One region of the Paenibacillus sp. FSL R7-0273 genome, then DNA from elsewhere that is predicted to be linked to it. Evidence: predicted binding sites of a transcription regulator. Region 1 holds the regulator's gene; the other holds the start of a gene.
What was found. The regulator CtsR, encoded in region 1, represses protease genes until heat stress. The targets are predictions, from matches to a motif close to ATGGTCAATAAAGGTCAAACA.
Positions count from the first base shown of each region.

Region 2: a site for CtsR is predicted at 1,263-1,283, ahead of clpP (ATP-dependent Clp endopeptidase proteolytic subunit ClpP). Genes of this name have one in related genera too.

Region 1 is NZ_CP009283.1:6,644,058-6,647,468, reverse strand. Features, by position in the region: gene R70723_RS28650 (GNAT family N-acetyltransferase) at 1-593, shown strand, start outside; gene R70723_RS28645 (CtsR family transcriptional regulator) at 972-1,433, shown strand; gene R70723_RS28640 (protein-arginine kinase activator protein McsA) at 1,459-1,983, shown strand; gene R70723_RS28635 (protein-arginine kinase McsB) at 2,012-3,076, shown strand; gene clpC (ATP-dependent protease ATP-binding subunit ClpC) at 3,113-3,411, shown strand, end outside.
Region 2 is NZ_CP009283.1:168,075-171,485, reverse strand. Features, by position in the region: gene R70723_RS00865 (sugar-binding transcriptional regulator) at 1-777, opposite strand, end outside; tRNA gene R70723_RS00860 (tRNA-Arg) at 1,102-1,176, shown strand; gene clpP (ATP-dependent Clp endopeptidase proteolytic subunit ClpP) at 1,369-1,965, shown strand; gene R70723_RS00850 (GDSL-type esterase/lipase family protein) at 2,072-2,710, opposite strand; gene R70723_RS00845 (PdaC/SigV domain-containing protein) at 2,818-3,411, opposite strand, start outside.

The DNA.
Region 1 (3,411 bases):
GCTTGTTTATCTCAGAAGCAGGCGAACCGGAGGGTTATGTACTGTATAAGATGATGAACAGGGAGCTCGTTATTGATGAATTCGTCTATCTGAATGAAAAAGCGCGCCGCGGGCTCTGGACGTTCCTTGCCAACCACGATTCAATGGTCACCGGAGCTTTGCTGAAGCTGGTGCCGTCGGATGATATCCTGCCGTTTCTGCTGCCGGACCCGCGGATTCCCCAGGAGAATTATCCATATTTTATGGCGCGGATTGTTAATGCACAGGCCTTCATTGATTCCTTTATTTTCAATAAACAGCCGGAAGCCCGGAAATATACGTTGTCCATTAAAGATGAGCATGCTCCATGGAACGACGGAAGCTGGGAGCTGACTGTGAATGCGGATGGAACAGCTTCGCTGGTCCGCTCAGAGGCTGCAGAGGGACAGACGGATCTAAACTGTAGCATCGGAGCACTGACCGTGCTGCTGATGGGATATAAACGTCCGCAGGAGTTAGCCAGATACGGAAGCCTGACAGGCAGTCCGGAAGGCCTGAAGTGGCTGGAAGAGGCTATACCGCATGCTGAGACCGCTTTGTTTGACTTTTTCTAATGACGGGGAGGCTCTGCCGCTGTTTCGCAGCAGGGAGAGCTTCTTTTTTTACATATTAAAATCCCGGAGTGCCGGGAACAGGCCGAATACAATGGCGGTATTAAGTGAAAAATAAGAGTAACCCCTTGGCATTTAGTGAGAATATGTTATAATATGAAAAAAGTCAAAGAAAGTCAAAGTCAACGAAAGATGTTGAAGCTTTATTTTGGCATATGTAACGCTGAAATAATGTCTGGAGCAGAGAATCCGGTACGGCAGCTTTTGCGGCGGCCAGTCCTGGATTCGTGTATACCCTCTTGGGTTAAGTTGTTTAGAGGTTGCTCCGGGCGGATTTACAGCAAAGACGTACACTACGCTTTAAGCACTGGAGGATGAGTGATGCGTAATATCTCTGATATTATCGAACAATATCTGAAGAATATTTTGCATGAAAGTCCCGAAGGTACGGTGGAAATCCAGCGCAATGACCTGGCGGACCAGTTCTCATGCGTGCCGTCACAGATTAATTATGTCATCAGTACACGTTTTACCTTGGAGAAGGGCTATGTGGTAGAGAGTAAGCGCGGCGGCGGAGGCTATATCCGGATTCAGCGTTATGAGCTGCCCCAGAATGTGGCGCTGTACGCTCATCTCAAATCTACAATAGGAAATGATATTGATCAGAATTCCGCCGAAGGGCTGATTTATCAGCTTGAGGAGGCCCGTTTCCTAAGCAAACGTGAAGCGTGTCTTATGCGCGCCGCTGTTTCCCGGGAATGCCTGACGGTTAATCTGCCGTACCGGGATGAGATTCGTGCCAAGATTATGAAGGCGATGCTAATCTCTTTGTTGGGCAAATAATGGTCATCAAGGGAGGGACTCCGCTATGCTGTGTCAGGAATGCGGCGTCAAACCGGCAACTCTTCATTTCACCAAGATTGTGAGTGGAGAGAAGACGGAATTTCATATTTGTGAAAGCTGTGCCCGTGAAAAAGGGGAGCTGATTCCCGGTACTGCTGGTGGCTTCTCGATTCACAGCCTGCTGTCCGGTCTGCTTGACCTTGAAGGGGCAGGCAAGGAAAAGACCGCAGCCACCAAGAATGTGCAGGGTCTGCACTGTGAGAGCTGCGGCATGACCTATTCCCAGTTCAGCAAGCTCGGGCGTTTCGGCTGCAGCTCCTGCTATAAATACTTTGACAGTACGCTGGACCCGCTGTTTAGAAGAGTGCACGGCAGTACGGCCCATGTAGGCAAGCTTCCTAAACGCGCCGGAGCGCAGATCATGTGCAAGCGTCAGATTAATGAATTGAAGCAGGAGCTGCAGGAAAGCATTGTTCAGGAAGAGTTTGAAACTGCGGCGGAGCTGCGGGATAAAATCCGCAAGCTTGAAAAAGAAATGGCACAAGAGTAAAGTCTTTCATATATAGGGGGGATACGACATGTCAAGTCTCCGGTTTACCGAACAAGCGCTTAGCAACTGGATGCGCTGCGGCGGCAGCCACTCTGAAATTGTGATCAGCAGCCGTATGCGTATCGCCCGCAATCTGGAGCATCTGCCGTTCCCGCTTCTGGCTTCAGCCGAGCAGGCGGAAGAAGCGCTGGAGCAGCTGGCACCCGTGTTTCAGGGGGAGGCAGCGGAAGGCTTTGGCAGCTTCGAGCTGCTGCGGCTGGATGACCTTGATGAGCTGGACAAAAAGGTGCTGGTGGAGAAGCATCTGATCAGTCCCAATCTGGCAAATGACTCCCGCGGGGGGGCGGTTATCCTGAATGAGGATGAGTCGGTCAGCATTATGATTAATGAAGAGGACCACCTGCGCATCCAGTGTCTGTTCCCCGGCCTGCAGGTCAAGGAAGCCTGGGAGCGGGCAACGGCGATTGACGATATTTTTGAAGCCTCCGTCAATTACGCGTTCGATGACAGGAGGGGGTTTCTGACCAGCTGTCCTACCAATGTTGGCACCGGCCTCAGGGCTTCGGTGATGCTGCATCTGCCGGCGCTGGTGATGACTCACCAGATTAACCGGATTTTATCCGCTGTTAATCAGGTTGGCCTTACGGTAAGAGGAATTTACGGTGAAGGCAGCGAAGCAGTAGGGAACATCTTTCAGATTTCCAACCAGATTACACTAGGGCAGACCGAAAGTGAAATAATCGAGAATCTTCACAGTGTAGTTACACAGATTATCGAGCATGAACGCAATGCCCGTGAACGGCTGCTCACCGATTCAGCACTACGGATTACCGACCGGATCAAGCGGTCCTACGGTATTCTGGCATACGCAGCTGTAATGGAGCTCAAGGAATCAGCGCAGCGGCTCTCCGATCTGCGGCTGGGAGTAGACCTCGGTATTCTCGAAGGCCCCTCCATTTCCGTACTGAATGAGCTGAATGTCAAGACACAGCCGGGGTTCCTGCAAAAAATGTTCGGTGACGAGCTGTCGGCCACTGAACGCGATATGTACCGGGCAAAGCTGCTCAGGGAAACACTGGGAACACAACATTAATTATAGATATTTATTATCCGTGGAGGTGCAGGAGATATGATGTTTGGAAGATTTACGGAACGCGCACAAAAAGTGCTGGCGCTGGCGCAGGAAGAAGCTGTACGACTGGGACATAATAACATTGGTACAGAACATATTTTGCTCGGACTGATTCGTGAGGGAGACGGCATTGCCGCCAAGGCACTGATTGGACTGGGTCTGGGCTTGGAGAAAATCCAGGATGAAGTGGAGACGCTGATCGGCAGAGGACAGGAACAGCCTACCAACATCGCGTATACTCCACGAGCCAAAAAAGTTATTGAATTGTCGATGGATGAAGCCCGTAAGCTTGGCCA
Region 2 (3,411 bases), 810 kb from region 1:
CGTAGTCTCATCCAGCCTGCGGCGGCGGGTCATTTCCAGGGCATCGCCTATCCCATGAACAATAATACGCGATCTGCGGATGATTTGTACAATCTCTCCGATGTTCGAGTCATGCCCAAGCGACTGGTAGGCTTCCTCGCTGAGCAGATCCGGCACATGCAGCAGACGGTAATTTGCTCCGATCCGCTTAGCCATGGTTGAAGCAATCGTATTGGCCTGAATCTCCATGCTCTCTCCGAGCCCTCCGCGTGCAGGGACAACCCATGCATTCTTATAGGAGGCGGATAAAGGCAGGGTCAGCTGGTCAGCCATCTCAGCAAGTGTAGAGCCGCCTGTTACGGCGACGGTGTCGTCACTGTGCAGCACACCCAGAAAAGCCTTGGCGCCTGCACGCCCCAGCTCACGCTTGGTGAACGGGGATGATTCGCAATCCCCGGGCACGATTATTACTTTACTAAGATCATACGTTGAGCGGATCTTCTCTTCCAGATCGTCCAGGCCAAACAGGCTCTTGGCGATCGGCTCCAGCAGGTCAAGCGTTCTGCGACCGGCATCGCTAATACGCATGCCGACACTCTCGATCTCAATGAGCCCTTGCGATTTCAGAAGATCCGTCTCGGCGCGCAGTACCCGCTCGGTCATATCCAGCGACGCGGCCAGTGTTCTGCGTCCAATAATATCGGACAGCATGATCTGATGTAGAATCGTGTAACGTCTCTTAAGGGTTTCCATGAGATCCGGCAGAAGCTGCTTTTGGATTTCCAATAAATTGCGCATGCTTTCACTCCTGCAACTTCGTCTTTCTCTATTCCCTTGTTCGTGGTCTCAAAATGTCCCGGGTTAACTTTTTAAGTCCCACTCATATTCTAACCAAATATTACGCGGAGTGCAAGTCATCCGAGAGTATAATTCTCAACCGCTTTTCATCTTATACATCTGACACCACGTGGAAGAGAGAGGCAGCACAGACGGGACAGCCGAAACAGCCAGTTATCCCGTTTTATTGGAAAACCGGTCTCCTTCTGTTTTCAAAGTTATTTTTGAGGACATGCTTGTAGAGGATTGCATTTATTAGTTTGATGTATTATAATAAATTCTGTTGCGCCCGTGGTCCAATGGATATGACGTAGGCCTCCGAAGCCTGAGATCCAAGTTCGATTCTTGGCGGGCGCGCCATTAATTTCATGTTTGTACATAATTTAGCAGTTGTCCTACTGTTAATTAACCAAAGAGCCGCTTGTCGGCTCTTTTTTTAAAAACTAAGTTTGACTTTCTTTGACTTTTTGTTTGATTTTGTTTATCATGTGGTTAATACGGTAACAGTAAAAATGAACACATTCGAAGAACATATTCAAGGAGGTTTTACACGTGAGTTATATTCCTATGGTAGTAGAACAGAGCAACCGCGGCGAACGCGCTTATGACATCTATTCCCGCCTGCTGAAGGACCGCATTATTTTCCTTGGAACGGATGTTAATGACGTGGTAGCCAATTCCATCATCGCACAAATGCTGTTCCTGGCTGCCGAAGACCCGGACAAAGACATTCACCTGTACATCAACAGCCCGGGCGGTTCGATCACAGCCGGTATGGCTATCTTTGATACAATGCAATACATCAAACCGGATGTATCCACAATCTGTGTGGGAATGGCTGCTTCCATGGGGGCCTTCCTGCTGAACGCCGGTGCCAAGAGCAAGCGCTTCGCGCTGCCGAACAGCGAAATTATGATTCACCAGCCGCTGGGCGGGGCTCAGGGCCAGGCAACGGATATCGAAATCCGTGCCCGCCGCATCCTGAAGCTGCGCGACAAGCTGAACCGCATCCTTTCCGAGCGTACCGGCCAGCCGCTGGAACGCATTGAGAAGGATACAGACCGCGATTACTTCATGACTGCCGCTGATGCAGCTGAATACGGTATCGTTGATAAAGTTATCGAGAAGACATTGCCAGCCGGCGTGTAAGCTCCATAACAACAAAGAAGGCTGCCGGGACCATTATAGGTCCGGGCAGCCTTCTTTTTGATACACAGTATAATCAACTTTTACCCTGGGCAGGCATACTTATGCTTTAACCCAGCCGTCCATACCCCAGAGCGTCCAGCTTGCCGGCTATAACCCGGTAGCCCCTGCCGTTGGGATGAATATGGTCAAGGAATAATAAGCTGCGTTCATTGCCGGCAAATTCGTTATAGATGGAGGCAAACCCGCAGACCCGGCTGCTGTAGCCGGAAGTATAGCGGTTAAACTGCCGGACCCACTCCGTTGCTTCATCTATCTGCGGGTAGGGATTATATAATCCGACAATCCGGATAATGTAGGGCTTATTCATGCCCGCATTTAGCTGCGACAATGTGCCCATAATATCATTGATGTTACGCTTGCAGCCCCGCAGTGCCTTTTGCAGCAGCGGTGACAGATCACCGGGACGGGCTCCTGCTGCCTTGGCCGCCTTGATCAGGTCATTTCCGCCAATCGATATCGTAATCAGATCAGCCTCCTGCACAGCCAGGCGGAAGTTATAGTCCCCCTTCAGCCGCTGCTCCAGCCCGTCCGTGGTCAGGCCGTTTACGCCGAGATTCGTCAGCCGGACGGGTGTCCGCAGCCGGGCCTCCGCCATTCTGCGGTAGACCGGCACGAAGCCGTTCCCGGGCAGCGCCCCGAAGCCCGTCGTCAGGGAATCCCCGATTGCTGTGTACTGATAGCTCATCCTGCTCCTCCTCCCTCCTGCTAAGCGGTAGCTTTCTACAGCTTATGAAGAGGAGAGGCGCTCCGTAACGGCAGGGTGTCCCAATGTGCGCAGGCTCTATCCTAGCCTTACTTCAGCGAAGCAAACGGACTGCTGCCATCCGGCAGCAGCTCCTTGAACGTAAAGGTAAACTGCGGGAAGCCGGAAGCATATGCGGTATACTCATACAGCTGGAAGAACACAACAAGCTTGCCATCCTTCAGGTAGAAGTATTTCTCCGAATTCAGCCCGGTGAAGCCGCCGAGGTAACCGCCCTCTGCTTTGATCTGCTTAGCCAGCTTGGCATTCAGCTCTTTTTTGTAATTCGGATTGGCCTTCAGCAGGTCACCGATCAGCAGGCGCTTACCATCCTTCAGCGAGAAGGTAAACGCATTGCGGTAGGTCATCCCATGAGCTCCGCCGGTATAGCCGTATTGCTCTGTCACAAGGCTGAGTACACCGTCTTTGTTGTACGTAACAACATAGCCGCCCTGGAATTCATACGGCCGGTCATCCTCTGTTTTGTTGGCAATCTGCTTTTCGGCGTCTGCCGCATAATTGAGAGTCTGCTGCTTGAGCATATCATTGATCTTTTTCTGCGCATCAGAATTAGCCAGTCCGCTGACCTGCGGGTAATCCAGCTTGATTGGAGCATCCTCCGACTCCTTAATGAAGCTCTCTGT